Linked DNA regions of Chlorogloeopsis sp. ULAP01. The protein of the gene in region 2 interacts with the protein of the main gene of each other region in a pairwise test. Links are inferred from orthologs where the notes say so. Each region holds a gene or a part of one and is shown on either strand. Other genes may lie near its edges. The genes, in order: prmA and rplK.

What was found.
Region 1: the proteins of rplK (region 2) and prmA interact in binary tests that used the Escherichia coli proteins (3 or more experiments, as listed by UniProt). The link is inferred for Chlorogloeopsis sp. ULAP01 from one-to-one orthologs.

What each region holds. Positions count from the first base shown.
Region 1 is NZ_JAUDRH010000008.1:117,380-133,020, reverse strand. Bases 6,646-9,502 are described here. They hold prmA (50S ribosomal protein L11 methyltransferase), read right to left. Parts: upstream 8,599-9,502; coding sequence 7,693-8,598; downstream 6,646-7,692. Other genes in these bases: serA (phosphoglycerate dehydrogenase), read right to left, coding at 8,668-9,502; QUB80_RS17375 (hypothetical protein), read left to right, coding at 7,096-7,287. Also shown: QUB80_RS17390 (dolichyl-phosphate-mannose--protein mannosyltransferase), read right to left, coding at 175-1,722; QUB80_RS17385 (ABC transporter ATP-binding protein/permease), read right to left, coding at 1,785-3,527; ppsA (phosphoenolpyruvate synthase), read right to left, coding at 3,595-6,069; more of serA, read right to left, coding at 9,503-10,248; QUB80_RS17355 (Fic family protein), read left to right, coding at 10,876-12,030; QUB80_RS17345 (hypothetical protein), read right to left, coding at 12,171-13,487; QUB80_RS17340 (SDR family NAD(P)-dependent oxidoreductase), read left to right, coding at 13,656-14,432; QUB80_RS17335 (photosystem II electron transport protein, Sll1252 family), read right to left, coding at 14,606-15,385; QUB80_RS17330 (hypothetical protein), read right to left, coding at 15,448-15,641. UniProt on the Escherichia coli protein: Methylates ribosomal protein L11.
Region 2 is NZ_JAUDRH010000006.1:289,874-305,657, forward strand. Bases 10,062-13,061 are described here. They hold rplK (50S ribosomal protein L11), read left to right. Parts: upstream 10,062-11,348; coding sequence 11,349-11,774; downstream 11,775-13,061. Other genes in these bases: secE (preprotein translocase subunit SecE), read left to right, coding at 10,480-10,707; nusG (transcription termination/antitermination protein NusG), read left to right, coding at 10,704-11,342; rplA (50S ribosomal protein L1), read left to right, coding at 11,903-12,619; rplJ (50S ribosomal protein L10), read left to right, coding at 12,968-13,061. Also shown: QUB80_RS14065 (efflux RND transporter permease subunit), read left to right, coding at 1-3,174; QUB80_RS14070 (hypothetical protein), read right to left, coding at 3,171-3,311; QUB80_RS14075 (response regulator), read left to right, coding at 3,562-3,963; QUB80_RS14080 (serine/threonine-protein kinase), read left to right, coding at 4,945-6,948; QUB80_RS14085 (glycosyltransferase), read right to left, coding at 7,031-8,092; QUB80_RS14090 (glycosyltransferase family 2 protein), read right to left, coding at 8,568-9,539; rplS (50S ribosomal protein L19), read left to right, coding at 9,685-10,047; more of rplJ, read left to right, coding at 13,062-13,513; rplL (50S ribosomal protein L7/L12), read left to right, coding at 13,693-14,088; QUB80_RS14135 (serine/threonine protein kinase), read right to left, coding at 14,150-15,784. UniProt on the Escherichia coli protein: Forms part of the ribosomal stalk which helps the ribosome interact with GTP-bound translation factors.

The DNA.
Region 1 (15,641 bases), on a different replicon or contig from region 2:
GCTGGAGGCAGAGGGCAGAAGGAAATTAGGACAAAGGGACAAGGAGACACGGTGACGCAAAGACACGGGCATAGGGCAAGGGGCAAAGGGCATAGAAAAAATCCAATTCCCAATCCCCAATGCCCATTTTCATGCCTGGCGATGAAACTTGTTTCATTGGGACTGCCTTCTCTGTTAAATCCAAGAATTAAACCACATCCGCAATCTGTAATCTTCAGGAGACAGAGGTAAAGCCAAATAAAGAGGCAGCCAGAAAACAAAAGCAGCCAGAATCACAAAGGTAATGGTGACACCAACAGCGCGGAGTGGTTTGTAATAACTGCGAAGACTCTGATCCACAAACCAAGCGATCGCTAAAAATGCAAATACCACTGCTGTCATGTAGTGATAAATAAAAATGCAGCGATTTACTGTCACCCAAGGAAGTATATTAGCGGCATAATTTAAAACCAAGTACAAAGCAATCCAAGTATCAAGTGAAAGCACTGCAACAGAAGAAAAACGCTTTTGCTTGACTAAAGAATTTACTACTAACCATCCAAGCATTAGTGCCAAAAACAACAATGCTGCTAAACCAAACCACCACAAAAAAGGATTGCCCATAGCATGGACATCATAAACTACTTCTCCAGTCCCCGTAGGTAAAGGTGGCCCCATTACGGGTAGTGGTTCTGTTAAACTTGTTGCTGTTTGGTACAAGTATGCCATTGGTCTAATCATCAAAGGCCATGTATACCAAGGAGCACAGTAAGGATGTACTTTAGAAGTGTTACCGCCTAAACCCTCATGAAACGATAAAATTTGTTGGTGAACTTCAATAAAATTAAATCTTGTGTCTATAAGTAAGTGAGGAATCCAAATCAAACTGTAGATTACAACTGGGAGAATTCCCAAGTAAAAAGCAATCTGAAAAATATTAAGCTGGGTTAAGTTTTGTAGTGGTGATAAATTCTGATCAGATTCCCATAAATGAAGGTTGTGTCTGCCATTGGTAATGTTGACATTAGATTGTGTGGCAGGTGTGGCAGAGGAGTGATTATTTACATCAGTTACTTGATGTCTGGCGATGAGAATTTTCCACGCCCAAGCGAATATCCAAAGCAGATAAATACCCAAAAGAAACCACAAACCATTCCATTTCGTGGCAATAGCAGCACCAAAAGCAATACCAGCAAGTACTAAATAAAATCTGCGTTGCTGTCTTTGTTTTGCTAGTGCTAATAAAAACAACCACTGCCCTAGCAATCCAAACACGACGATGTAGATATTGATGAGGGCATAACGAGACTCAACTATAAATATGCCGTCGGTGGCTGCGAACAAACCAGCAAGTAAAGCAAAGCTGCGGCGATAACTTAACTGATAGGCAATGCCAGTGATAATTAAGGGAATAAATGAGCCAAACAGAGCATTAATCCAACGATAACTCCAAGGCGATCGCACCGAACCCGTCAGCCCATTTACCATATCTTGTCCAAAGGGAAAGTGACTGCCAAGCCATATTCCCACTGCAATAATCAGTTTACCTAGTGGTGGATGACCATCAAAAAAAGGTTTGTGGGTAAGGTAGTTATTGCCAAAAGTGGCGTAGTAAACTTCATCAAATACCAAGGTATTAAATCTCTCTAGTCCCCAAAACCGCAGGGCAAGCGAGAGAATAAAGATACCTGCGATGCCTAACCAAAACCAATAATTAATCTTTTTAATTGGCTGTTTCGTCATTTTCCCACCTAAAAGCGGTTTTCGGGATATCTAGCTTGAACAGCAAAAATTTGAAAATCTAATTAGCTAAATGCACTAAGGTTAGTTGTGTATTCCTCGGTAGGTAGCAACTGCCAATTAGAGTTTCCATCCAGTTCTAATACGTACTCGTGGTATTGTAGCAAGCTAGGGCGGTGTCCGACGCTGATCAAGGTAGCTTGCTGTGTCCGCAGTTGCTGATACAGCTTTTGTTCGTTGGCAAGATCGAGGGCGCTAGTTGCTTCATCTAAGATGGCGTAGTTGGGTATGTTCAACAGCAGTCTCGCGAAGGCAAGGCGTTGTTGTTCTCCCAAAGATAATACACCCGACCAGTCTAACTCTATGTCAAAGCCTCCCACTCTTTCTGGCAAGTCGATTAAGTTTACCTGCTCTAGTACCTCATGCATCTTGCTTTCACTAATTTCGCCGCTAGTTTTGGGGTAAAGTAACTGACTTCGCAAAGAACCCAACACCATATAAGGACGTTGCGGCAAGAACATCATCTGTGCTAAAGGTGGACGAATAATTTGTCCTGTACCCGCATTCCATAATCCTGCGATCGCCCTCAATAAGGAACTTTTACCACTACCACTGTTGCCAACAATAACCAAACCTTCCCCTGGCTGCAAGCTGAGTGACAGTTCCCTCACCAAAGTACGTTCATAGTTGGGAGTCAGTAACGTTAGATGTCGTAAGGCAAGCTGGGAGTCTTCTGTTGTGTCGATAGTTGTCATTCCAGGCTGCGGCTTTGATTGTATTTCTAGAGCATCAGCCAAACCACCCATACGTTCAATCCCGGCGGCAAAAGCGGTGAGGTTTTCAAACTGACTTACGATCACAGACAAAGCATTGAAAATTTGCTGGAAGGCAATTGCTGCTTGGGTAAATGTGCCAAAATCAGTTTGACCTGCAAAGTAGATGGGTGCAATTACAATATAAGGTAGTGCAGAAACAAAATAGTTATAACTTTGAGTAAAGAAACCCAAATTTCGCTGCCAATTGATTAATAAATCAAAGTTGCGGATTGCTAACAAAAAGCGCTGTCTAAGTTGCAGAGATTCTTGAAATTCACCTTGGTAAAAAGCGATGGATTCAGCATTATCTCGAACATGAACTAAACCGTAACGAAAGTCTGCCTCTTTTCTAAGTTGATTGAAGTTAATGCCAATTAAACGTTGACCGATCCAAGCTGTGACTATTGTCCCAACAATTGCATATACAATCAATGCAATTGATAGGTAAACAGAAATAGATAATAAGACTCCAGTAAAAGAAACTAGAGTCACAATTGATGTCAGAATCAGTAGTAAGAAAGTTAAGCTGGTGCGGGTAAATGACCTAATGTCTTCAGAAATACGTTGATCTGGATTATCAATATTCTCATTAAAATTAATTTTGTAATAGGCACGGTTTTGGAAATATTTATCCAGAAAACGGTTTGTCAGCCAATCCCGCCAGTACAATCCCAGCTTATCTTGGATATAGCTGAACATGACAACAATCGGAGTCCCAATTACTAAAAGTCCCGCATAAATAGCGATAAATCGCCAAAAGGTTGTTGTATTTCCTGTTTGAGGAAAAGTTGCTAGCGAAGTATCAATGTTTCTGAAAATAAAGCTGATACTGACATTGATGACGTTAACTAATAATGCCAACAAAATCAACAGCGCTAATAGCCCTCTAGCTCTCCACTTTTGTTCAGAAAACCAGTAAGGCTTGGCAAGCGTCACAAATCTCCGCCACAGTTGATAATCAAATCGTTTCGGCTTAATTGTAGTTGCACTCATTGCTGAAAGACTTGGTTAAATCTCACTTTATTTAGGAATATACATGGACACTTGCCACCCGCCAGACTCAGGAATCTGCTTTGTCTGGATGAGTTTGCTGTTCCACTTTTGCTACTTCTAGCATAGTTTTGAGTAGCGAATCAGGATTGAGACTGATGGAATCAATTCCCTGTTCTACCAAAAACTGGGCAAATTCTGGATAATCGCTAGGTGCTTGCCCGCAAATACCGATTTTGCGATGATGTTTTTTTGCAGATGCGATCGCCATTTTCACCATTCGCTTTACTCCCTGACTGCGCTCGTCAAATAACCGCGCTACCAATGCCGAATCTCTATCTAATCCCAATGTCAACTGAGTGAGGTCATTAGAACCAATGGAAAAACCATCAAAAACCTCAGCAAACTCTTCAGCCATTATGACATTATTGGGTAACTCGCACATTACATAGACTTGCAAGTCATTTTCACCTTGCTTTAACCCATTTTTTGCCATTTCTGCTAACACCAGACGTCCTTCATCGGGTGTACGACAAAAGGGAATCATGGGAATCACATTTGTCAAACCCATCTCATCCCTGACTCGTTTGATGGCTTTACACTCTAAGGCAAAAGCTTGACTATAACCTTCATCATAGTAACGTGCTGCTCCTCGCCAACCCAGCATGGGATTTTCTTCATCAGGTTCAAACTGTTTCCCTCCTAGTAAATTGGCATATTCGTTACTCTTAAAATCTGACATCCTGACAATTACTGGCTTGGGATAAAATGCCGCAGCAATTCTACCTATGCCTTGTGCCAATTTATCAACGAAATACTGGGGTTTATCATCGTAAAGTGCAGTAATTGCCGCTATTTTTTCCTTCACAGATTCATCTTCTAGCTGCTCGTAATGAATCAATGCCATTGGATGAGTTTGGATGTGGTTGGCAATAATAAATTCTGTTCGCGCTAAACCTACCCCATCATTGGGAATGGCAGATAAATTAAAGGCTTCCTGGGGATTGCCCACATTCATCAAAATTTGCGTGCGGGTACGAGGCAAATCCTCTAAAAGAACTTCTTGTACTTCAAAAGGTAACAATCCTGTATACACCCGCCCTTCTTCTCCTTCAGCACAAGAAACAGTCACCTCTTGACCAGTTTTCAAGATTTCTGTAGCATTACCACATCCGACAATTGCAGGTACACCTAATTCCCGTGCGATAATGGCGGCGTGACAAGTGCGTCCACCAGAATTAGTAATAATCGCACTAGCTTTTTTCATAATTGGTTCCCAGTCAGGATCTGTTCTTTCGGTTACCAATACTTCTCCTGGCTGAAATTTCTCAATTTTGTCGGCTTCCAGAATTACTCGTACTTTACCTTGACTGATGGCTGAACCTACGGCTCTTCCCGTCACAAGCGGTGTGGGGACATTTTTCCTCTCCGCGTCTTCTACTAAAAGACGATAACTTTGCAAGACATTCTGTTTTCTCTGAGATTGTACCGTTTCCGGACGTGCTTGTACGACAAACAATTCTTTAGTGATGCCATCTTTTGCCCATTCGATATCCATCGGTGTGTAAGTGCCGTTGATTTGAGAATAATAGTTTTCAATCAAACACGCCCACCGTGCTAGTTGTAAAATCTCATCATCATAGAGAACAAACTTACTTTTTTCCTCGCTTGAAACTGCTATATTTTTAGTAGATTTAGAGCTGTTATCATAGACCATTTTTAATTCTTTACTACCCAATTTTTTATCAATAATGGGGCGAAATCCTGCTTTTAAAGTTGGTTTAAATACATAATATTCATCAGGATTAACAGTTCCTTGAACCACATTTTCACCCAAGCCATAGGCTGCTGTAATTAGCGCAGCATCTTTGAAGCCTGTTTCCGTTTCTATGGAAAACATGACTCCAGAAGATGCTAAGTCGGAACGCACCATTTTTTGCACACCAACAGCGAGAGCAATGTTAAAGTGGTCGAATCCTTTGATGTGGCGATAGGAAATAGCGCGATCAGTAAATAGGGAAGCAAAGCATTGATGACAAGCTGCTAAAACTCCTTTCACACCAGTAACGTTAAGATAGGTTTCTTGTTGCCCAGCAAAACTAGCATCAGGTAAGTCTTCTGCGGTGGCACTGGAGCGAACAGCCACATCTGTATCTGGATTGTATAGTTCGCAGAGGCTTTGGTAGGCTTTAGCGATCGCATCCTGCAATTGCGGTGGAAATGGTGTTTGCAAAATGAGTGATCGCGCTTTTTTTCCCCGTTCTCGTAAATTCCTGACATTATCTACATCTAAGTCAACAAAGAGTTTGCGGAGCTTTGCTTCTAACCCTGCTGATTGAATGAAATAACGATAGGCATAAGCAGTAGTTGCAAATCCAATCGGAACTTTGATTCCTTTGGGTATCAGTTGCTGAATCATTTCGCCTAAAGATGCGTTCTTGCCCCCAACTAGAGGTATATCAGCAATGCCAACTTCGTCGAACCAGAGGATGAGCGATCGTTCTTTAGAAGTTGATAAAAAAGTTTCTTTTATAACTGTAGTCATAAGTATTTTCTCCCTAATCAAGTCTCTGCCTATTCAGCAAAAATAGGCAGTGTAGTTCGTGACTTTAAAATTGCCAGTCTTTTTATTGACGAACCACTATATTTCGTAATTTACTTCATATTTTTTTTGGGATCACTATATCGAAAGTCGGAGAGGAAGCTTTATTCTCTGTAATCCAGTAAATATTGCTAAATAAGATTATAAAAGGTGTTTAATCTAATGATTGCTCTATTAATTGCAGTTATAAACCAGTATTCATTTTAATAACCTATTTTTCATCCAATCTAAATCTGCTTTTCACAATTCCGAAATAATCTCTATTAATGCTGAATTTATTTAATATAGGATTCCTATTTAATTTTTGAAAAAAGCTCAGTACACTGTTATTCTTTATTGTCTATCCCCTTTTCCCTGTCACCTGTCTCTACAAGTGATTCAGTAATCAAATCGGGTTGCTATAGATGCTTTTTGAACTGAATAAATAAGGCAGATTTGAAAAATTAAGATTTTGCAAGTAAATGTGAATTAATATGAACAATCAAGATGTTAATATTAAATTTCCTAAAGGTCGTACAGCATTTCTTGTCATTCACGGCGTTGGAGAACAAAGTCCATTTGAAACTATGGACTATTTTGCCCAGAACTTAATCTAATTCTTAAAATCACAAAATTTACAGATTCAGTTAGAACATCTAATTAAAAAGCGAAAATTATCAACAGGCTATCCTTGGACAGAAAGTTTTGTCAGAATCAATTCGGCTAATTCTCAAGCAGAAGATTTAATAGATATTCATGAATACTACTGGGCGCCTGATACAGAAAATAAAATTAGTATTCCGGAAATTTTACAGTGGGCTGAACGAATACTACAAGGTACAATAGATTTTTACAGCCGTAAAGAAAATAAACGTTTTAATCCAAAATCCAAAATTTGGTATTATTCGGTTTTCCCTCTATATTCTTCTCCCTCATCTCACAATAATTTTAGTCAAAATTTAAGTAGGGTTTGATTTAAACAGGATAACTATGTTTCCCTTTAATGTTTGGTATAACTCTTGCTATGGTGGAGAGTCTGTTTCTCGTAAGACTCAGCTAGAGCGGAAGTTGAGATTCCTTAAAACAATGCGAGATGATTTAGAGACAAAACTTGCTGGGCTGAATGCTGCTATTAGTAAGGTGGAGCAGCAGTTAAATCAGGAAGATGTGACTAGAGTGTAAGCATTTGTGGCTTACAAATATAGCGGTTCTGCTGTTTGGTAAAGTACACAACATATGTCTGGTAGCCAAGTATAGAAGCTGTTTTACTTCTGAGTTCTGCTGTATTCTCTTGATTTTATAAGTAGGCAGACATGATTAAATGTAAAATGGCAACTTCACAGAAAGCAGATGGGAACAGCCTTTTACCTTCTGCCTACCTTCGGTAGGCGCGAAGTGACTTCTGTAGACGGGCTTTGCCCGGCTTTCCGTCGGGTAAGTAGCCACTAGCTAACGCAACGCCTGACGGCAAACGTATCTACTGCCATTTGCCTTCTACTTAGATGCATTTTTTGAAACAGCGTTGCTCAATCGCGATATAAATCCAGATGTAGAGACGCGATATATTCCGTCTCTACAAAGGTTTTCTTAAGAGCGCCGTGCATTCAAACAACACCATTCTTTACGTTTCCACAAAGTCGCTACTATCCAACCATGTTTTTCTAAAGTGTCGGCAACAGCTTGCGACTGTTCAACTAAAATACCGCTAAAAATAGCCCAAGTTGTAGCTTTGGCGATCGCACTCATCTGTGGTACTAGTTCAATAATTACATCAGCCAAAATATTGCAAACAATACCATCAACTGGCTCTGCAACCAGTTTTGTCAAAACATCTACACTTCCTTGCGCCACCACTAAGCTTTCAGGCTCGATATTATTGAGGGCGCGATTTTCTTCCGTAGATTGCACTGCTAAGGGATCGTTATCTACCGCGTAAACTTTTTTTGCTCCCAATTTCAACGCACCGATAGAGAGAATTCCCGAACCACAACCAATATCGGCAATTACTCCATCTCCTCCCTGTACCTGAGTCAGAGCATTACCCAACCGCATTTCTAAAGATTCCAAACATAATTGAGTTGTAGCGTGAGTACCCGTACCAAAAGCCATACCAGGATCGAGCAGGATTAGCAAGCGATCACTGTTTGCTGGAGGTGGCTGCCATGCAGGATTAATCAAAAAGCGATCGCCAATTTCCTGCGGTTGCCAGTATTGTTTCCAACTACTTGCCCAATCTTGTTCATCAATCAACTGCCAATGCATGGTGGGTGCAGAAATTCCCATGCAAACGGCGTCTTGACGCAGCCACAATGATAGTGCTGCTAAATCCAAAAGCTGTGCTTGAAATATCGGCAAGTAAGCCTTAACCAGACTGTAATTTCCTTTTTGTTCGCTGGCTGTACCACGACAACCAAAAACCCCTAGCCGCCAAAAAATAGAATCTTCTAAGTCTGGCTCACAAAAAATCTGTAGTTCCCACCAAGTATTAGCCATAAGGAGCAATTAGCAATTAGCTATTAGCTGTTAACCATTAGCCAATTGCTAATTGCCAACAGCTAATGCCTACAAAGTTACTGTATAAGCATCCCGAATACCGGGTACTTTGATAATCTCAGCCAAAATCCCATCAGGTAAAGGATCATCAAGACTGAGAACCATCACTGCATCACCGCGAACAATTTTCCTACCTACCTGCATACTGGCAATATTGACATTAAAGCTGCCCAAGAGGGAACCAAGTTTACCAATAATTCCCGGCATATCTCGGTGGAGGGTAAACAGCATATGCTGGCTGGGAGGAACGTTAACAGGGAAACCATCAATGTTAGTCAGGCGGATTTCTCCATCACCCAACAAAGCACCAGTCACAGAGTGAGTACCCAAAGAACCTGTAGCTTCTAGATGCAAAGAACCTGCGTAATCTTTAATTGCAGCATCGCGTGTTTCAATGACGCGAATTCCTCGTTCTTTCGCTTCAAGGGTAGCATTTACATAATTTACTCGTTCCCGCAGTGCTTGGTAAAGAAGCCCTTTTAGGGATGCAACAACCAAAGGCTGACTCTTATTGGTTGCTAGTTCACCTTGTAGTCTAACATTGAGTAATTCTACCCTACCTCCAGCTAGCTGTCCCACCAGCTTACCGAGAGTTTCTGCCAACTGCATATAGGGTTTGAGTTCTTCCAATATATCAGGGCCAAGTCCAGGAATGTTGACTGCCGATCGCGCTGGTAATCCTAACAATACATCCCGAATTTGTTCGGCAACATCAATAGCTACATTCACTTGTGCTTCTGTCGTCGATGCACCTAAATGGGGAGTGAGGATAATTTCTTTACCCAAAGCTCTTAAGGAAGATTCTCCTAATGGTTCTGATTCAAACACATCCAGAGCAGCACCGGCAATTTGTCCTTGTTTGAGAGCCACAGCTAAAGCTTCTTCATCAATGATGCCACCACGAGCGCAATTGATAATCCGAGCAGTGGGTTTCATTTTTGCCAGCATTTTAGCATCGATGAGGTGGGTAGTTTCTGGAGTTTTAGGCATATGCAGCGTGATGTAGTCTGCTTGCTGTACCAATAAATCCAGATCTACCAGTTGACAGCCGATTTGTTCTGCTCGTTCTGTAGAAATGAAGGGATCGTAGGCAAGCAGTTTCATGCCCATTGCTTTGGCAACATTGGCAACGTGAGAGCCGATTTTACCCAAGCCGATTACGCCAAGAGTTTTTTTGTATACTTCTGCTCCAATGAAGCTTTTGCGATCCCACTCGCCGCGTTTTACAGATACATTAGCATCAGGGATGTAGCGAGACAAAGACAACATCATTGCTAGTGCGTGTTCAGCTGCGGCGATCGTGTTGCCCTCTGGAGAATTGACAACTACAATCCCTTTACGGGTAGCGGCGGGAACATCCACATTATCTACACCCACGCCGGCGCGCCCAATAATTTTTAGCTGCGTGCCAGCTTCAATAATTTCTTTAGTAACGCGAGTACCAGAACGAATCATTAGTGCATCGTAATCACCAATGATTTGTACTAGTTCTTCTGGTTTGAGATTTGTTTTGATATCAACAGTGGCAACTTGGGATAAAATATCAATCCCAGCTTGGTCAATCGGATCGGAGACGAGAACCTTAGACATGATACTTTGAGTTTTAAGCTAGAGGTAATGCGGTTGGTAGAATTTATAAGTTTAATGTTTATCTGCACCAATTAAGCAAGTGGTATGAATTTGCCAATAATCCAACACCAACCAGCTATACCCCTTGGTGATTGTGTGAGAGTCTTAGTTACAAAGACCTCCATCACTGAAGGTGCATAGACTTAGTACCACTCCCTCGGTAAATATAAACCATCAAGGGCGCAAATACTCATTATTTTATTAAAAATTTCAAAAGCGATTGGATCATACTTGTTGAGTTCCTACGCGATCGCTACCAGGAATTACACAAAAAATGCTGACGCAGCAACTCCGGGAATTAGAAGAAGATGGTATTATTCATCGCGAAATTTATCCGCAAATTCCCCCAAAAGTCGAATATTCGCTGACACCTTTAGGAGAAAGTCTCAAACCAATCTTATATGCAATGCACGAATGGGCGATTCAACACTTACATCAAATTAACCGTCGTAAAAATGCGTGACAAGGAGTAATGATAGTCAAAGCCAAATCTTATTTTATAAAATAGGCTATAAATAAAATAAGATTTAAAACTTGCTGACTTATTTCACGGCACTAAAATAAGACTCTTACTCATCTGTTTATATTATGCGAAGTGGTCGATATGTAAAACAAGTTGAAGGCTACAGTGCATTTCTCCCGGCTCCCTTACCTCCAGATCCGCCTATAAAGTTGGATGATCTAGAACTGATCCGTCTGCTATCCGATGCCGATCGCGCCTTAGGCAGACTTGATGGTTCTACCTCGATTCTCCCCAATCCTGACTTGTTTGTAGCAATGTATGTCCGTCAAGAAGCGGTACTGAGTTCGCAGATTGAAGGAACTCAAAGCACCTTAGAAGACGTGCTTCAGTTTGAAATCGATGTCAAAAATCAGGAAATTCCCAAAGATGTAGAAGAGGTAGTCAATTATATCCGAGCCATGAATTATGGGTTGGAACGCCTAAAGGAATTTCCGCTTTGTCTGCGCCTAATTCGAGAGATCCACGCCCATTTAGTTGACGGAGTAAGGGGAGGCGATCGGACTCCTGGTGAGTTTCGTACAAGTCAAAACTGGATTGGTGCAACAGGTTGTAACTTAGCTACTGCTTCTTTCATTCCACCGCCAATTACAGAGATGAACCAAGCTTTAGACAACCTGGAGAAATTTTTGCATGATACTAAATCTTTCCCTGTACTTATCCTATGTGGGCTAGCTCACGCGCAGTTTGAGACTATCCACCCGTTTTTAGATGGTAATGGGCGTATGGGACGCTTGTTAATCACCTTTTTACTATGTGAGCGAGGAATTTTACAGCGGCCCCTTTTATACCTCAGTCACTATCTAAAAGCCCATAGAATAGAATACTATGACCGACTTATGGCTATCCGTACAGATGGAGATTGGGAAGGGTGGTTAAAATTTTTCTTGCGAGGCGTTTTTGAGGTTAGTCAGTCTGCGACGGCAACCGCCCGCTCAATTCTTAACCTACGCGAGACTCATCGGGAAATCATCGGTCAGAAAATTTCTAGCAGTAATTACGGTTTGCGTTTATTAGACTTTCTGTTTCAGCAACCCATAGTGACTGTCAGGCTAGTAGAAGAACATCTTCAGTGCGCTTACGTTACAGCCAGCAAAACAGTAGAGCAGTTTGTAGAGCTTGGATTTCTTAGAGAAATCACTGGTTGGCAGCGCAATCGTCTATACCGTTATGAACCATATCTAGCTCTCTTTCAGCCACTTAAGATTACCACATCTTCATAAGGAAATGGACGTAACTGGATTCGAACCAGTGACCTCTACGATGTCAACGTAGCGCTCTAACCAACTGAGCTATACGTCCGTTTTCAGATTTGTAAGCATAACATATATTTCTTTAAAAAAGCAACTTCTTCCACAAAAAGCTACTGTTGTAACCTTTGTTGTGCTGATATGAGCAGTTGTTGTGCTTCTGGGTAAGCAATTGTCCCTGGTTTAACAGTTTTCAGTTCATTGATAACTCCCATTAACTCACCTTTGAATTGATTGCGATCTGTAGGAGGGTAAGCAACCAGTCTTTGGATTTGCTCGTTAGCTTTGTTGAGGGCTTGGGTTGACTCGGTTTCTGCTTGCTTGCGAAATTGCACAATACCTAAGTTGCTCTGATATGCAGCTAGTAGCTTTTGTGCTTCCAAATAATTTGGTTCTTCTACTTGAATTTTTTGCAGCCGTTCAATTGCTTCAACCCACAATTTTTCTACTTGTTGCCATTTTTCGGCTGGATGGGGTGAATTTTGTGAAACTTGTGCAGCTTGCAAGGCAAATACTTTTGCAGCCTCAATTAATGAACCTGTCTGGCTATTCCCTGTAATCTTGTGAGTGACTTTACCAAAATCGCGCTCGTAGGCTTTTAGCTTTGTTTGTGCCGTTTTTCCTGCTAGTGTTTCTTCTGGTATTTGCTTTAGAGAATCCAGCGCCGCTTGCATAGATGCGAGCGCCTTCTGTTGTTCTTGTGCATTCTTGGCTTGTTCGTATTGCTGCTTTGCAACCCCCAGAACGTTTTCTGCTTTGGTTAATAGTGTAAAAGCATTTTTTTCTTGAAAAACTTTTGCATCCATCCGCGCTACCTGGCGACGAGCGTCTTCAAACTCATCCAAGGTAAACTTCCAAGTGCAGCTAAAGAAGCGACAGTAAGCTTGAGGATAGTACCCCAGAAACCAAACTGGTAGATGATCCAGATGCTTTTGTGCTGCTTTAACTTTGTTTGCACCACGCTCAATATCAGCTTGGCTTGTAGCTTTATTGATGAGCTGATCTGCTTGTTCAACGTAATTTACCGCTCCACGATAGTTACGATCCATACTAATAAAACTAGGTAGTAGCAGAATTGGCGCTGTTTTGGTAATAGGCCAGCGAATCATAGGATAGGGTAAATTTACCACCCACACTACTCCAGTCACAGTTGTGACTAAAATAGTCGCCCATTTTATTTTGCTGAAAATGGCAGATGGGTGATTGGCTTTTGCAGCTTGCTTAATTGCCTTTTCGCTGAATTGGGGAAATACATCTACAACTGTATCGCGTAACTCATCTACATTAGCAGGATGACCTTTTTCTCGCCGCAGTTTTTCTAAGCGTTTCATAACGATTAGGCACTCGGTTTTGCCAATCTCGCCATCACTGCCACATTTTTCAACTTCAGCACTCAATATTTCAAAAGCTCGCTTTTTGAGACGGGACATAAAAAACTCAGGAATTTATGATTTTAGTATTCCCGTCGATAACGAAAAATATATAAATAACCTGGTGCTGCTTTGCCTTGTTGGGTATATGACTATAGGCGGTTCAAACTTCCAACTAAATATTGTTAGTATCTGTAAAGTGATTAACAAATTATTTTAGTACCGAGAATGCCGACTGCTTTAATTACAGGAGCCTCTGATGGCATTGGAAAAGCATTTGCAGAGGAACTAGCCGCACGCAATACAAATCTTGTGCTCGTTGCTCGTTCTCAAGAAAAGTTAAACCAACTGGCAAAAGAACTACAAGAAAATTATCAAATTCAAGTTGACATTATAGTCACAGATTTGACAGAAACAGGCGCTACTAGTGCGGTGTTTGATTTCACTCAACAACAGGGATTGACGATTGACTTATTAATTAACAATGCTGGTTTTGCTGATTATGGAGACTTTGCCGAAACAGACGAAGAAAGGCAAATTAAGATGGTACAATTAAATGTTTTGGCATTAGTCCATTTAACCCATAAATTTCTACCTCTGATGCGACAGCGCCGCTCAGGCAGCATCATTAATGTATCTTCTTTAGCTGCATTTCAACCGATCCCATACCTTTCTGTTTACTCCGCCAGCAAAGCTTTTGTTCGCAATTTTAGCGAAGCATTGTGGGCAGAAAATCGCCACTATGGTATCCGCATTTTAGTCTCTTGTCCGGGGCCAGTTGAAACAAACTTTTTTACTGAAGCTAAATTTCCTCCAGAACTAGCAGGAAGAACAAATAAAATATCTACAGCCAAGGAGGTTGTGCAGGAAACGCTAAAAGCTTTGGAAAGAGGTGATTCTACTGTGGTAATTGGTGGTTTGACGACTCATTTAATCACTAAATTAGCTGGTTTTGTTCCACGCACAACTTTAGTGAATATTTTGGAAAAACAATTTAAGGTGTAAGAGTTAATAGTTAATAGTCAATAGTCATTAGTTATCAGATAATCATTGGTGGTTAGTATACTGACTCACTAAATTACTGTTTACTAATTACCAATTACTGTAAGGGCGGGTTTTATTGATTATCTTTCGGTTAAAAAAGATAATTTATCTTCTAAACCCGCCTCTACTATCTCCTACATATAACGTATGAGTTGGACGCGATATCTATCTTTCTTGGTAATAGCAATATCACCAACTTCTAAACGCCCTTTGCCACGGATTGCTATTAAGTCACCTGTTTTGACTTGAGAACTAGCTTGAGTGATGTCTTTCCAATTCACTCGTACATCACCTGCATCTATTAATTCCACCATTTTACTGCGAGACATACTAAATCCAGCCGAGGCGATCGCATCTAAACGCAAAGATGCCTCCACGGTGGTTAATTCTTTTTTCTTCGGTTCGCGCACCTTTAACTCGCTTAAATCGATACGCTGAGTTTTCACAGGAACCGATCGCACCTGTTTGAGGTTCATCTCTAAAAAGTCTACTAATTCCGGTACAACTATTGCTTGTGCTCCGCGTTCGCCCAAAACAATAATATCTCCTGTCTTTTCGCGAACAATACCGGTTCCCAGCATTGCACCCAAAAAGTCGCGGTGAGTGGCAGTATCAAATAGAAAATTACCAGCGATATCTAGTGCGGCGATCGTGACTTGAGATATATCGAGAGGAAGCTCAGAACGAGCGATCGCTATTCTTTGACGTTCTGCTTGCGGATATCCTCCCCACGCTAGCAATTGTACTTCTGTTAATCGACCAAATACCTGCTGAATTTCAGCCAACTCTGGCGGAGACAGAAAATCTGTCAAAATCACTTCCCAAGTTTTAATGGCTTGTTCGGCTTGATCGATGACACGAGCTAAAGCATCTCGATTTTCAACACCTTTTAAAATTTCTTCCCTTGGTAGCATTACTAATGATTTGTTAATTGTTAATCGTTAATTGCTATCAGCTATTAGTCATTAGCCATTAACTATTGTTGATAACCTTGAATATTTTCTGGCTCATATTGACGTAAAATGCGGTTTGCTTGGCGAATCAGAGTTTCGGAGCCTTGAACCGCTATTAAGTATTTACCTTCATTCAAGCGGTTGCGGTACGGTAAAGCATCACCACTACCGACGATTAAGCCAATTCCACCACCTACAAACAGGCTACCCAAAGCAC
Region 2 (15,784 bases):
GCAGTGATTGTAATGGGTTTCTTTTTCATCACTAAACTACCAGTAGATTTGCTGCCATCAATTACTTATCCCCGGATTGGTGTGCGGGTACAAGCTCCTGGAATTTCACCTGAGGTAGGAGTTGATGAAATTACCAAACCATTAGAAGAAGCTTTTGCCGCAACTGAGGGCGTAGTGCAGGTTTTTTCCCAAACTCGTGAAGGGCAGGTAAATTTGGATCTGTTCTTTCTACCAGGAGGCAATATTGATCAAGCTCTCAATGATGCGACGGCGGCATTTAACAGAGCTAGAAGTGGTTTGCCAGATACTATCGAAGAACCCCGCATATTTAAATTCGATCCCTCCCAATCACCTGTTTACGAAATGGCGTTGACTTCGCCTTCTTTAGAAGGTGTTGATTTGCGGGTATTTGCCGAAGAAGAATTAGCCCGCGAGCTAAGTGTGGTGTCAGGAGTGGCAGGGGTAGATGTATCGGGAGGAGTACAAGAAGAAGTCAGAGTCAATATTGATTTAGATCGCTTGCAAGCTCTTGGTGTTGGTTTAACAGATGTACTCAATGAACTGACAAGCCGTAACCAAGATATTTCTGGCGGTAGAATTTTTGGACAAAATTCCGAACCTCTCACCCGCACTGTCGGGCGTTTTAAAGACGCTAAAGAAATCCGTAATCTTTCTTTTGAAGTTTCTTCCCCTTCCCCCACTTCCTCTACTTCAGGGCAAGTACAAGGCACTACCCCTACTACTTCCCCGCTTCCCAGACGTGTGTATCTGCGTGACTTTGCTGAGGTTATTGACGGTACCGAAAACCAACGTCTGTTCGTCTTACTCAACGGAGAATCGGCAGTCAAAATCAGCATTCAAAAACAACCAGATGCCAACACCATCGATGTTGTTGATGGAGTGAAAAAGCGACTGGAAGAATTGAGACAATCTGGTGTTGTTCCACAAGAGGCAGTTCTCACACCTACTTTGGATGAGTCACGATTTATTCGCAATTCTATTGCTAACGTCACTACTTCCGGGTTAGTAGGAGCAGCACTTGCCGCGATCGCTGTTTTGTTATTTCTCGGTTCAGTACGGCAAACTCTAATTATTGTATTTGCTATTCCTTTGGCAACCCTCGCTGCAATCATTTTGATGGGATTATTTGGCTTATCCCTAAATATTTTCAGCTTGGGTGGTTTGGCATTGGGTGTGGGTATTGTGGTGGATAACTCCATCGTGATGTTGGAGAATATTGCCGAGGGTGCAGGCATGACTCCCGGCAAAGATACGAGAACTCGCCTTAGCCCACTGCGACTGATTCAACAGGCAGAACAAAGTAGCCAGGAAGTAGAATCAGCATTGCTGGCTTCTACTAGCACGAATTTAGTTGCTGTATTGCCGTTTTTGTTGATTGGTGGCTTTATTTCACTACTATTCAATGAGTTAGTTCTCACTATTAGTTTTTCTGTTGCCGCTTCTATCCTGATTGCTGTAACCGTAGTGCCGATGCTCACTTCTCGAATGCTGGCATGGCGCTTTTCCAGTGGTATGAGTGATTTCTGGTTTTTACGGGAGTTTAATAGTCGTTTTGATGCCGCAACCAGAGGATATAGCGCTTTGTTGAGTAAAATATTGCGTTTTCGATTGTTAACAGTGGCGATCGCTATTATCCTACTTGGTGGTGGCAGCTTGTGGATGATACCGCAAATTTCCCAAGAGATTTTACCCCGTATTAATACCGGACAAGCCAATTTATTCGCTCAATTTCCTCCCGGTACTCCTTTAGAAAATAATCAAAAAGTCATGGCTGCGGTTAATGATATCCTCAGCCGTCAGCCAGAAACAGAATACGTATTTTCAACAATTGGAGGTGGTTTATTTGGTAGCAATACTACTGAAAACCCCTTGCGGAGTTCCAGTACCATCACCCTCAAACCTGGTTCAGACGTAGAAGCCTATGTGGAACGAGTTACTCAAGAGTTTAACAAACTAAATTTAGCCGGTATTCGCTTACGTTTATCTCCCGGACAAGTACGAGGTTTAATTCTCACTAATTCTCCCGTTCGTGGTGCTGAAGTTGATATTATCCTGCAAGGAAATGACGCAGACACCTTACAAAAAGCCGGAGAGCAATTACTGGCAAATTTGGAAGAAAAAGTCACCTTAGCTAGATTTCGTCCCGATGCAGATGCGCGTCAACCAGAAATTCAGATTCTTCCCGACTGGGAGCGGGTTGCAGCTTTGGGATTGACTACTAGAGAAATTGGTGACACAATCGCAACTGCAATTCAAGGTAGCGTACCCACACAGTTGCAACGGGGCAATCGTCTTGTAGATGTGCGGGTGCAATTAGATGAAGAATCTGTGCAAACACCTTCGCAACTACAAAGATTGCCTTTATTTGTGGAAAATAATCGCCAAGTGCGCCTGAGCGATGTGGCAAGTATTGTAGATGCCCAAGCTCCTGGAGAAATTCAACGCATTAACCAGCGTCAGGTGTACATTATTGCTGGGAATTTGACGGAAGGAGCAAGTCTTAGCGATGCCCAAGCACAGGTAGATAATGTATTAAACAGTTTCCAATTTCCTCAAGGTGTGAGTGTCTTGCCCAGTTCCACCGCAGAATCTAATCGGCAATTGCAAAATTCTCTACAGTTGTTAGGGGGATTGGCTAGCTTTTTAGTTTTCGTAGTCATGGCAGTGCAATATAATTCACTGATTGACCCCTTAGTAATTATGTTTACTATCCCACTAGCATTAGCTGGGGGTGTTTTTGGCCTTTATATTACCCAAACAGCCATTGGCGCAACGGTAATTGTTGGTGCTGTGTTACTTGTTGGTATCGTTGTTAACAATGCTATCATCATGGTTGAATTGGCAAACCAAATTCGGGAACGGGAAGAAATTAGCCGTAAAGCAGCAATTTTACAAGCTGCTCCCCAACGTTTACGCCCAATCTTGATGACTACAATCACTACTGTTTTGGGTATGTTTCCTTTAGCATTGGGAATTGGGGAAGGTTCAGAATTTCTTCAACCTTTAGGTATTGTCGTATTTGCGGGGTTGTCTTTGGCAACACTGTTAACGTTGTTTATTATTCCCTGTTTTTATGTTCTGCTGCATGATGCTTTGAGTTGGAAATGGGTGAAGCCTATATTAATGCAATTGCGTTTGTTCAGGAAAATCTAAACCCAGAAGCTACCAACTGCCCCCATCACTACCACCTCCACAGTCTCCACCACCAACGCCGCCACTATCACCACCCCAACTACCACCCGTATCCCCATCACTTGAGTAGTCTGAATTAATTCTAGGAATTGATTCAACTTTAGCCTGATAATAATTACAGTGGTGGCATTTTACAAATATTACCCGCTATTTTTTCTTTCTTAACCTATTTGCCAATATTGAAACAACATTTATACCACGGCAGAAAAAAGCGATTTTTTCGGAAAAACTTTAATTCACGGGTATATTACAAGAACTATATCCTGAGTAGGAGGAATTATAAACTCCTGTTTAGTTAAAGGTGTAAGGGTGATTTCAAAATAGGAATTCACTTTTTTTGATTGCAATATGTGTGGTATAGGGGCGAAACAAAACAGTGATCATCATTACATTCTTATCTGTGATGATGTTCCTGAAAATTGCTTTTTTCTTGAAACGGTTCTCAAATTGGAGGGTTATGATGTTGAAATTGTAAATAGCGGAACAGCAGCACTGGCTAAAGTTGAAGCTAGTCAACCCGCTCTTTTGCTGCTAGATTTGATGATGCCAGATATAGACGGATACGAAGTTGCTCGTCGCATTCAGCAAAACCCGACTTTAGAATCTCTTCCTATTGTGTTGATTACGGCTTATGAAGAAGCTCTGATTAATGAAGAGTGTGAAGTCAGGTTGGCTGGAATTATCCGCAAGCCTATTGATCCTGATGAATTATTAAATCAGGTTCAGGCAATTTTGATGTCCAAAAATTAGATCCATTCTAGTTTTAGGCAAAAGATAAAAAATAAACTTTAATTACTCTATATCAATCTTTGGTAATATATTTACCAAAGATTTGACATTTGTTAATCGTTCTAGAGTTAGTACCATGAATAATTCAAAAACGTTATATTTTAAATAATAAAAACCGCTAGCTAGCATATATTATTTTTAAGATTCAATTAGTGAATTACTGGGATTTTAAAAAAGATAGATTACTGTAGCAAGTACTCCCAACTTAATTCATGATTTCCTATAGGCTCTATTTGAGAAATAAACTATTTGAGAAATAAAGATAAGTTTCTAATGTTATTAGATATTAGCCTCTGCTTTTGAGGCTAGAGTGATGATGTGACTCTTAGATAGCGATCGCCAAAAATTTAGAATTTTCTAACGCATGCATACATATTTACGTACTAGAGATGTAATTAACTTTTGCAGCACATCCCATTCCAAATTGGTGAAGCTTTGAGCGGTTGATTTAAGTGCTGGCTATACTATCCAAGTAGGTTAATAGCTGTATTGCTTATGGGCTACCAAGGACAATGCGATCGCCTGTATGTAATTCCTAGCTATCCTGCAACAAAAGCATTAGTTACTTAAGTTGCTCTTGACTTCATAAATAGTAATTAACTATACATATAAAATATCAATTCTTTACATACAAGATTGAGAAAATATAGTAAATTTTTAAACATTAAGAGACTTTCATCATTATGTTAAACAGCTTTCACACTGATTTTGTGCAGCTAGAATAATAATAAGCTTTGCTTATAATTAGTTAGAAATTGAATTATAAACATCTTTGTCTATTTCTATCTAACTATGAAGATAGTGAAAAATCATAATTGTTCTCAATGCCAACTGAAACAATACAAAGTTTGGTAATTTTTGTGCTTTTAATTCAGTTTATTGTAGTCATTTAATTTCCGGTACAACTTTTTTTAGGAAAGTAATATAGAGGCTTGAGATTCAATGTTGCAATCAACTATTAACAATCGTTACAAGATTGTTAAAGTTTTAGGAGAAGGTGGTTTTGGTAAAACTTTTTTAGCAGAAGACACACATTTGCCTTCTGGTCGTTGTTGCGTCATTAAACAGCTAAAACCTGTTACTAATAATCCGCAAATATACCAAATGGTTCAAGACAGGTTTAGACGAGAAGCAGCTATATTGGAGGATTTGGGCAATAGTAACAATCGCATTCCCAATTTGTATGCTTATTTTTCAGAACAAGATAATTTTTATTTAGTTCAAGAATACATTGAAGGCAAAACTCTCACTGAGAAAGTACAAACCGAAGGGGTAATGAATGAGAGTGCCGTGCGAGAAATTCTTAAAAGTTTGTTATATGTTCTCAACTTCGTACACAGCAGACATATTATCCACCGGGACATTAAACCAGATAATATAATTTTGAGGAGTTCGGATAACATACCAGTACTGATTGATTTTGGTGCAGTGCGAGAATCAATGGGTACAGTATTGAATTCTCAGGGCAATCCTACCAGTTCGATTGTAATTGGTACACCAGGATTTATGCCTCCAGAGCAAGCAGCTGGCAGACCTGTTTATAGTAGCGATTTATACAGTTTAGCCTTGACGATGATTTATCTGTTGACTGGGAAAATGCCGCATGAGTTAGAGACAGATCCCAGAACAGCAAACATTATCTGGCATCAATATGCAATAAATGTTAGTCCGAGTTTGCGAATGATTTTGGATCGGGCGATCGCTTATAACCCAGGTGTTAGTATAGCCCCTTCGCCAGAGGCTCGCTATGCCACAGCCAGAGAAATGATTGACGCTTTGCAGTCTCCTGCTGCTGATTATGTTGCTCCTACAGTACCTTCTTTCCAATACAACTCTGGTAAATACTATTCTCCACCGCCTACAGTTGTAAATTCTGGTGGTAACCCACCTCAATATATTTCACCTAGTACACCTACAAATTCTAGGTCGAATTCGTCAGCAAGCAGTAATCCTCCTCAGTACGTCTCGCCGGGTACACCAATAAATTCTGACTCGATGTGGGTAGGTGGAGGCGGTACATTTAATACCTCTGTTTCTGTACCGCTCGAAATTCAAGGTTGGAATTGGGGAGCATTTCTCATATCGCCTTTGTGGTGTCTAACTAACCAAGTCTGGATTGGTTTAATTTCCTGGATACCCTATCTCGGCTTACCAATGCCTTTTATTCTAGGTGCAAAAGGAAATGTGTGGGCTTGGAGAAGTAGACAGTGGCGAAGCGTACAAGATTTTAAAGCCCATCAAAGAGCTTGGGCAAAAGCAGCAATTATTGTTTACTCAAGCTTTGCAGCTTTATTTATACTTTTAGCTTTTATTGGTGCCAATCTTCCAGAAGAAGACAATTCTTCTAATACTAACAACTCAAGCTTGAACCAATCGAACTCTAGTCCTAACCCTACTCCTAGCCAATCAGATCCTCCTAGTTCTTCAAACTCAACAACTGAAACAGGCATATTTGAGGAAGTTGAAATTAGCAACCTTGATACGTACACCTACAAGACAGGTCTATTCTCAATTGATATTCCTCAAGGATGGACTCTCAAAGATAATAGTAATGCAAATGAAGTAATTATATATTGGCTGGACAACACTAAAAATGCTCTAGTTCAGGTTAACGTTTTCATTGTAGAACGCGAGCTAGATCAGGAGCAGTTGACTACTATGTTAAAAAATTTCATCAACAATTTTGCTGCTTCCCAAACAAACTTGACGATGAATCAACCTGTACGCCAATCCGACAATAGTGTCAGAATTACTTGGAGGTATACAACTCAAACTCAAGGTTTTTCAGGAAGGCTAACAGTTAATAGCTTTATTAAACATCAAGGCAATAAAGTTTCGATTGACTCCTATGTTGTACCTAGCGAGCAATACGAAAAGCTTTTACCAGCTATTAACCAAGTTATTGGTAGTTACAAGCTTAATGCTTCGGCTCCTTTAAATCTTTAAGTAGTTAGTAAAGACGGGATGAACCGAAGCGTTTGTACAAGTAGTGGTTAGTTGTTAATTATTAGCTATTAACCATTAACAGTCATTTTTTCACTAACTCTAAATACACCGCTAGATTTTCCTGATGAACGCGAGTAACATCTAACCACTCTAAGTTTTGATGCGCCTTTATTTTCCACTCATTTAGAGCTTCTGAATTACTCAATAAATTTACTAAGGCGGCAGCCAAAGCTTTACTATCTTTTGCTGGTATTAAAATGCCAGCTTTTCCATTGTCTAAAGCTTCCGGTATGCCATCGACTTGAGTGGCAATAATAGCACAACTAGCTTCACGTGCTTCTGAAAGTACAAGACCGAAGGGTTCACGGTGAGATGCTAACACGAATATGTCACAAGCTAGCAAATAGCGTTGAGGTTCAGCTTGAAAGCCTTCAAAATGAATGCGGGAGGTGAAGGCAGTTTGACTTGCCTGTGTTTCAAATAAGTGGCGATCAGGACCATTTCCAATAAGATACAAATGGGCTTCAGGAAAATCTGAGGCAATTTGTCCAAAAGCTGCAATTAACTCAGTTATACCCTTACGCTGATACATCCCTGCCACAGTGGCGATCGCGGGACGTTGTAATGGTAAAGGTTGATACTCTTGTAACGGACGACTGCGGGGACTACCGAGAGTACCGTTGCATATCACCCGCAACTTTTCTTGATGAATACCACGCCGTGCCATAGACTCGGCAACTGCTGTACTCACAGCAACTACTCTATCGGCAAGTCCCATTAGTATGCTGGCTCGTTGAAATTCGTTATGTACCGTGGCAACTAAACCGTATCCACCTTTATTTCTGAGTAAACCTGCTAGCACAACTCCTGTCATCATGTGGGCATGGACTATATTCGGTTGAAACTCTTGTATAATTGACCGATATCCTACAGCCGCTTTAATAATATTAATTGGCTTCCTACTTTGATCGAGTTGGTAGTGCTTAACACCAAAACTTGTTAGTAAGGCTTCGTATTCTCCCCCTCCTGAAATAACTGCTACCTCAAAACCGCTTTTTGCCTGCAAACAAGCAAGGTCTACAGTTACATTTACAATGCCGTTACCAATTTCTTGAATGTGATTCAATATATGTATTATTCGCATAATATTTGAGATGAATCTAAGAAATTAATATATAGCAATCCTAAATCATTGATAAAACTCTTCCTTCTTTGTGTAGTTTGTGTACTACCATGCGGAAAGGCGCTTCGCGTCTATGTGGTTAGTTAGTTCCAGCATCTTTTTATAAATTAGATAGGACTGCTATAGCTTTATATATGAATACCTTAATATTAATTGATGATAAGAGTTTAGCTTTATATAAATTTAATCAAACTAGAGCTAATATCAAGTAAATATGTAGCTGCTATTTTTAGAATATAAAAAATAAAAATATGTAAATCAGAGTGTAGCATTCCCAGAAAAAATAGAAAACAAAACTAGAAAATTAGCTCTCTGACTTCTTAAAGAAGTCGGAGAGCTATAATATGAAAGCAAAAAAATTCTATACTTAATCCCTAAATTGCTTTGCATGGTAATTTTGATGAATGTGTTTTAAATTGTGCATTTTCCCGTTGAATCATTTAATTAATACATATTTTTGAATTTGAGTGCTGCTGAAATTTCGGCGGTTCAATAGAGCATGAAACAAAAGACTCCAGGCTTGCCAAGAAAAGATTGCAGGAATAGCAGAAAAAATTATACTGTTAAAGCTCTGAAGATTTTTCTGTTTTAAAGCTACGAGCAACCAATGCAATTTCAAATAATTTTGAATATCTTTAAGAGCAGGAATGTGAGCATAGTGCTTTTCGCTAACCAAAGAGTAAATCTTCTCCTTCATCACAGAATTAGTCTTTAGGCGCCGAGACAAAGAGAACTTATGATTGCAAGCACCTTGCCATATAGTTCGGTAAGTAAGGCATTGATTAATAAAAATTGCATCACCAAACTTAGCAATATTAATCCAAGAATCAATATCATCACAATTGGTATCAAGTTGAGAATCCCAACCGCCTGTTTTTAAGAAGACATCACGACGACAAGCTACCTGTACAGGTGTACCAAATGGAAGAAGTTCGAGCAGCATACCGTAATGAATATCTGCTTGTGGAGTGTAAAAAGCTAACCCGGCACCTAATTGTGGTGTACGGCTAAGTTCAACTTCATGTTCATTAATTTGAGCAGCCATACAAGATGCGATCACAGCTTGGGGACGAAGTGCGATCGCTCGTGCCATTTCCTCCAGACAATTGGGAGCTAAGTAGTCGTCATCATCCAAAAACTTAATCCAATCACCACTGGACTTAAGAACACCCGCATTCACAGTTGCTGCATGCCCAGAGTTAACCTGATTACGATGGTACACAAAGCGAAAGTTTCCACTCTCTAAAAATTTTTCTCTACAATAACTTAAGTACTCTTGGGTGCCATCTGAGGAACAGTCATCAGCCACAACCACTTCACAGGGAATAGTTTGCCTCAAAGCAGAGTCTATCGCTCTTTTCAGCAAATCCAAACGGTTGTAAGTTGTAATCACTATGCTAAATTTCATACGTTTTCTACCTATGGCACACTTTTGTGACATCACATTTTCTTAATTTGATGACACAACAGGTGAAAACGTCATCAGTTTAATCCACTAGACTGATATAGGGTTGAAGATTTATTATGGATGATTGTGAGTTTTTCTGTAGACTATGAACGCTCAAGAAATAATCCGCTCTATTGAAGCGGAACAGCTAAAATCAAATCTGCCCAATATATATGTGGGCGACACAGTTAAAGTGGGTGTCAAAATTAAAGAAGGAGACAAATACCGTGTACAGCCCTACGAAGGAGTTGTAATTGCCATGCGTAATGGCGGAATTAATGAAACCATTACAGTTCGCCGTGTATTTCAAGGCATTGGTGTTGAGCGGGTATTTTTGGTTCATTCTCCTCGCATAGACAGCATCAAAGTAGTACGTCGTGGTAAAGTTCGGCGTGCTAAACTTTACTATCTACGCAATCGTGTTGGCAAGGCTACTCGGATTAAGCAGCGCTTTGACCGTGCTTTGTAATCGATAATGTAGAGTATGGGACAAAGATTCACACAAACAGCGGCATCAGCCGCTAATTTGTCTCCCGAAGTCAAAAATAAAGTTAACAAAAAACGCCAAATTGGGTTAAACTAGAAAAAGTCTGATGCAATAACTGAATCAAAGACAGCGTGTGCGCTCTTAGTTCAGTTGGTAGAACGCAGGTCTCCAAAACCTGATGTCGGGGGTTCAAGTCCTCCAGGGCGCGCTGTAAACGAAAAACCCGAATCGAGTGCAATAGTGGTTGAAAAGACAAGCAACCAGCACTTTTGATTTCGGGTATAATTGTTTTATTTGCAGCTTTTTTTCAAGCAATTATTTAAAGTTCAGAAATAAAGTTGCGATCGCCTATAGAAATTAAATGAAAATTAGCATTTAATGGCTGTATCAGCTATGGGGGGGAGTAAAAGTACCGTGGCCAAGAAAAACGAAGCAGAAATCCAAGAAACTACTAGCAATGGGTTTAGCTTAGGCAACTTCTTTCAAGGACTGAAAGAAGAATTTGAAAAAGTTGTTTGGCCCAGTCGCAGACAGTTAGTGAGCGAATCAGCAGCTGTCTTGCTGATGGTATCCCTATCGGCATCTGTGCTTTTTTTGGTTGATAAATTTTTTACTTGGGCAGCACAACAGGTATTCGGATGACTTCTGCAACAGACGAAGAACACAATTTTCTTGTGCAGTCAGAGGAAACACAAGAACGTATGGCAGCAGAGCATGAAGCTCGCTGGTATGCCGTACAAGTAGCCTCTGGTTGTGAAAAACGTGTGAAGACTAACTTAGAACAGCGCATCCAGTCGTTTGATGTAGCTGATAAAATTCTTCAGGTAGAAATTCCGCACACACCAGCAGTAAAAATCCGTAAAGATGGTAGTCGTCAACATACAGAAGAGAAAGTCTTCCCTGGCTATGTACTAGTCAGAATGGTGATGGATGATGACTCCTGGCAGGTAGTACGGAATACCTCCCATGTAATTAATTTTGTGGGAGCAGAGCAAAAGCGTGGCGGTGGTAAAGGCCGCGGTCACGTCAAACCAGTGCCGCTAGGTCATGCAGAAGTAGAACGAATCTTCAAACAGACTAGCGAACAAGAGCCAATTGTCAAAATTGACATGGCGACTGGTGATAAGATAGTCGTGCTTTCTGGCCCATTTAAGGACTTTGAAGGCGAGGTGATAGAAGTTAGTCCAGAACGAAGCAAGCTCAAAGCTTTACTTTCGATTTTTGGACGAGATACACCTGTAGAATTGGAATTTAATCAGGTTCAGAAACAGAGTTAATTAGAAATGGCGAAAAAAGTAGTAGCGGTCATTAAACTGGCCCTTAACGCTGGGAAAGCCAACCCAGCACCGCCAGTCGGCCCTGCCTTGGGTCAGCACGGCGTTAACATCATGATGTTTTGTAAGGAGTACAACGCCAAAACAGCAGATCAAGCTGGGACGGTGATACCTGTAGAAATTTCGGTTTATGAAGATCGGAGTTTCACATTTGTACTCAAAACACCTCCGGCATCGGTGTTGATTACTAAAGCGGCAAAAATCGACAAAGGTTCTAGTGAACCTAACAAAAGAAAAGTTGGGTCAATTACACAGGAACAACTACGGCAAATTGCTCAAACTAAATTGCCCGATCTCAATGCCAATGATATTGATGCGGCAATGAAAATTATTGCAGGCACTGCCAAGAATATGGGCGTAACCGTGACAGATTAGTTAATGGTCATTGGTCATTAGTCATTAGGAAAGACAATGGCAAAGGACAAATGACAAAATCTAAAATCCAAAATCCAAAAATTTTCGGGGGAGAGAATTTACCTCGTTAAATACCCCAGGAGAGAGAAATGGCAAAGAAAGTATCGTGTCGTTTGCAGGCGCTATTAGAAAAAGTTGAAGATAGGGAGTATGCTCCTATCGATGCTTTAAATCTTTTAAAAGAGACAGCAACAGCAAAGTTTCCCGAAGCAGCTGAAGCACACATTCGGCTAGGAATTGATCCAAAGTATACAGACCAACAACTGCGAACAACAGTAGTACTGCCCAAAGGTACAGGACAAGAAGTACGGGTGGCAGTGATTGCAAGAGGGGAAAAGGTAACAGAAGCAACTAACGCAGGTGCTGATGTTGTCGGTTCAGAAGAACTGATTGACGAAATTCAAAAGGGCAGGATGGATTTTGACAAGCTGATTGCCACACCGGATGTGATGCCGCAAGTAGCAAAGCTTGGTAAATTACTTGGCCCTCGTGGCTTGATGCCATCGCCAAAGGGTGGAACAGTAACATTTGACATCGCAAGTGCGATCGCTGAGTTCAAAGCTGGTAAACTAGAATTTCGTGCCGATCGCACAGGTATTGTGCATGTTATGTTTGGTAAGGCATCCTTCTCGCCAGAAGATTTACTGGTAAACTTAAAGGCGTTGCAAGAAACTATCGACCGCAACCGTCCTTCAGGAGCCAAAGGCCGTTATTGGCGCACAGTATATGTGTCTGCCACAATGGGGCCATCAATCAAAGTTGATATCAACGCCCTGCGCGATTTGAAATTAACTGAAGCAGCGTAAATTTAGTCATTAGTCAATGGTCATTAGTCATTGGCAAAAAACAAATGACTAATGACAAATGGCAACGGACACAACTAAATAACCAAAGCCGGAGACAGCAGGTGCCATTGGCTTAATATCCTGCCGAGGTTTGTATTCCAATTGCTTGAGGTTTTACCTATTGAAGGTGTAGGCATTCTGGCACTAGGAATCAGGCGTATAAAATTCGCCCCTCAAGTTAAACCCCGGCTTTAGCAGCTGGGGTTTATTGTTTTCGCTACTGGCTAATTGCTAATTGTTAATGGCTAATAGTAAATCGCAATGAACAATTAGCAATTAACAAATTCCTTCCAAGGAGGTGAAACAAGAATGGGTAGAACCATAGAAAACAAAAAAGCGATCGTGAGTGAACTCAAAGAAACTTTGGGTGAGTCACAATTAGCACTGGTAATCGACTACCAGGGGCTAACGGTTGCTGAAATTACCGATTTGCGCAGGCGCTTGCGACCAACTGGCACTGTTTGTAAGGTAACAAAGAATACTCTGATGGGTATTGCCATCGAAGAAGATGAAAAATGGCAACCGATGTCGGAATTGCTCAAGGGTTCTTCCGCCTTTTTGTTAGTAAAAGAGGATTTCTCTGCTGCAATTAAGGCTTACCAAGATTTCCAGAAAGCTACCAAGAAGACAGAACTTCGTGGCGGCGTTATGGAAGGGCGTCTGCTCAAAGAACCAGATGTCAAAGCGCTGGGTGATTTACCTTCCAAAGAGCAACTTATGGCGCAAATTGCTGGAGCAATCAATGCTTTGGCAACAAAGATTGCCGTTGGAGTCAACGAGGTTCCCAGTTCGCTGGCTCGTGCTTTACAAGCATATGCCGACAAAGACAAAGGCGGCGAAGAAGTTAGTGGTTAATAGCTAATAGCTAATGGTGAAGCAGCGTTGCGCGGGTTAAGCGCGTTGTAGTACCTGGCGTCGGGTTAAGCGCGTCGTAGCACCTGCTGAACCCGAAGGGCTAATTGCAATCAACAATTAACAATTAGCAATTAACAACTACAAACAATCAACAAATTCACATTACAGGAGTTATATCAATGTCCGCAGCAACTGATGAAATTTTGGAAAAATTGAAAACCCTAAGTTTGCTAGAAGCAGCTGAGTTAGTAAAGCAAATTGAAGAAGCCTTTGGTGTTAGTGCTGCTGCACCTGCTGGTGGCATGATGATGATGGCTGCTCCTGGTGCTGCTGCTGCACCTGCTGAAGCAGTAGAAGAGAAAACCGAGTTTGATGTAATTCTTGAATCTGTTCCAGCCGATAAGAAGATTGCTGTACTCAAGGTTGTACGGGAAATAACCGGTTTGGGTCTCAAAGAAGCAAAAGATTTGGTAGAATCGGCACCTAAGCCTGTTAAGGAAGCTATTGCTAAGGAAGCTGCCGAAGATGCTAAGAAGCGCATTGAAGAAGCTGGCGCTAAGGTGAGTGTGAAATAGTCAATATTTGTCTCTGTTTTGGAAGATTTGACAGGAGCCTAACTGAGGCTCCTTTTTTAAATCAACACTTTCTTGCATCGGCAGGGTTGACAAAATCATGTAAGTCTGAATCCCATACGCTGATGTAAATCAAGCCGCACTCTTGACGTACAATTTGGCCTTTTAGGGAGCCGATCGCAAAACGAAAATTATCCAATCGCCGTTGTCGCACTTGTAGCAATCCTTGCCTAATTTCTTCTGTGACTTGACGCCCTAACATTCCCTCCAAAGTTGTTAGCATAACTTGAAAGTCTATAGATTGAGCAAAAGCTACCTCTGTTTGACGAATCCTGCCAGAATTACGGTCAAATAAGTAGCCAAGGTGAATGCGATTTGGCACTAATATATAACTGACAGCACGAGTATTGCGCCAAATACCTCTTGAATCTTGGCTTGGTTTACCAAGGGCAGCTTCTACAGTACTTCTTTGCGTACCCACAGAAAATCCTGGAACTTTTTGCGTGCCGATAGTGCGAGATGATTGATTGCGAGGTACGTTGTTTTGTGGTTGAGAAACTGTAGCTGGTGGCGCTGATGCAACTGGAAACTCAGCAGTATCTTCAGGCTCTGATGGAGTAGGTACAGAAGGTACAGGATTAGATTGCTGTTGTTTTGGTGGTGATTGCGAATTTACTGGTGGATTGGCTTCCTCAGAAGTAGGAGCCGGGGATTCTGGCGCAGGAGATAGATCTGTTGAAAGCGGTGTGGGAGTGGGTAATATTGGTGAGTGGGCAGACTCTGGCTTGCGGGTGATATTAACGATCGCAAGCGTACCAATCAAGCTAGCAACAACCAAACTGCCAACAATCCAAGTCGGCTTTTGCCACTTTCTAGGAATGGAATAGGTGAGGGTAACAGGAGCGTTTTGATTGGAAGGCAATAGCTGAGTTTCCTGAGATGCGGCACTAAAAGTAGGGAGCGAGGTGACAATGGGTTGAATTGCAATTGTTGTCTTTGGTGTAGGAGGGGAATAAGACTGCAAAGCATCTAGCATTTTGCTTGCCGTAGTGTAGCGATCGCTAGCTTGGGGTTTAATTGCCCGGTTAAGTATCATTGCCAACTGCGGCGATACTCCAGGAGCATGATGTTGCCAAAGTATTTCACCCGTTTGCGGGTTGGTTTTTAGTTCCCGTGGATGTTTGCCAGTCAGTAAGTAAATCGCTGTTAAACCTAAGCTATAAATATCTGTAGCGTAAACTGGACGTCCTACAACTTGTTCGCTTGGCATATATCCTGGTGTACCCATAACCAGCGATTGAGTGGTGTATCCTGGCGAATTCTCTACTGAACGTATTGTTTCCTTCACTGCACCAAAATCAATAAGCACCGGCTCACCCCCCCTAACCCCCCTTTGATAAGGAGGTATGCTGGAAGCGTAAGGGTTGCGAAGAATAATATTATCTGGCTTGATATCTCTATGGATGATGCCTTTACTGTGGATGTAATCTAAAACAGGCAGCAAACTTAATAAAATTTCTCTAACTGCTGTTTCGCCCACTGAACTTTGAGTTTTAATAAGACTTGACAAGGTTTGGCCTTTAATCCATTCTTGAACAAGATAAAACTGTCCATTTTCAGAAAAGTAGGCATAGAGCTTGGGAATTTGCTCGCTACCTTCACCCAAATACTCTAAAGTGGTTGCTTCCCGTTCAAATCG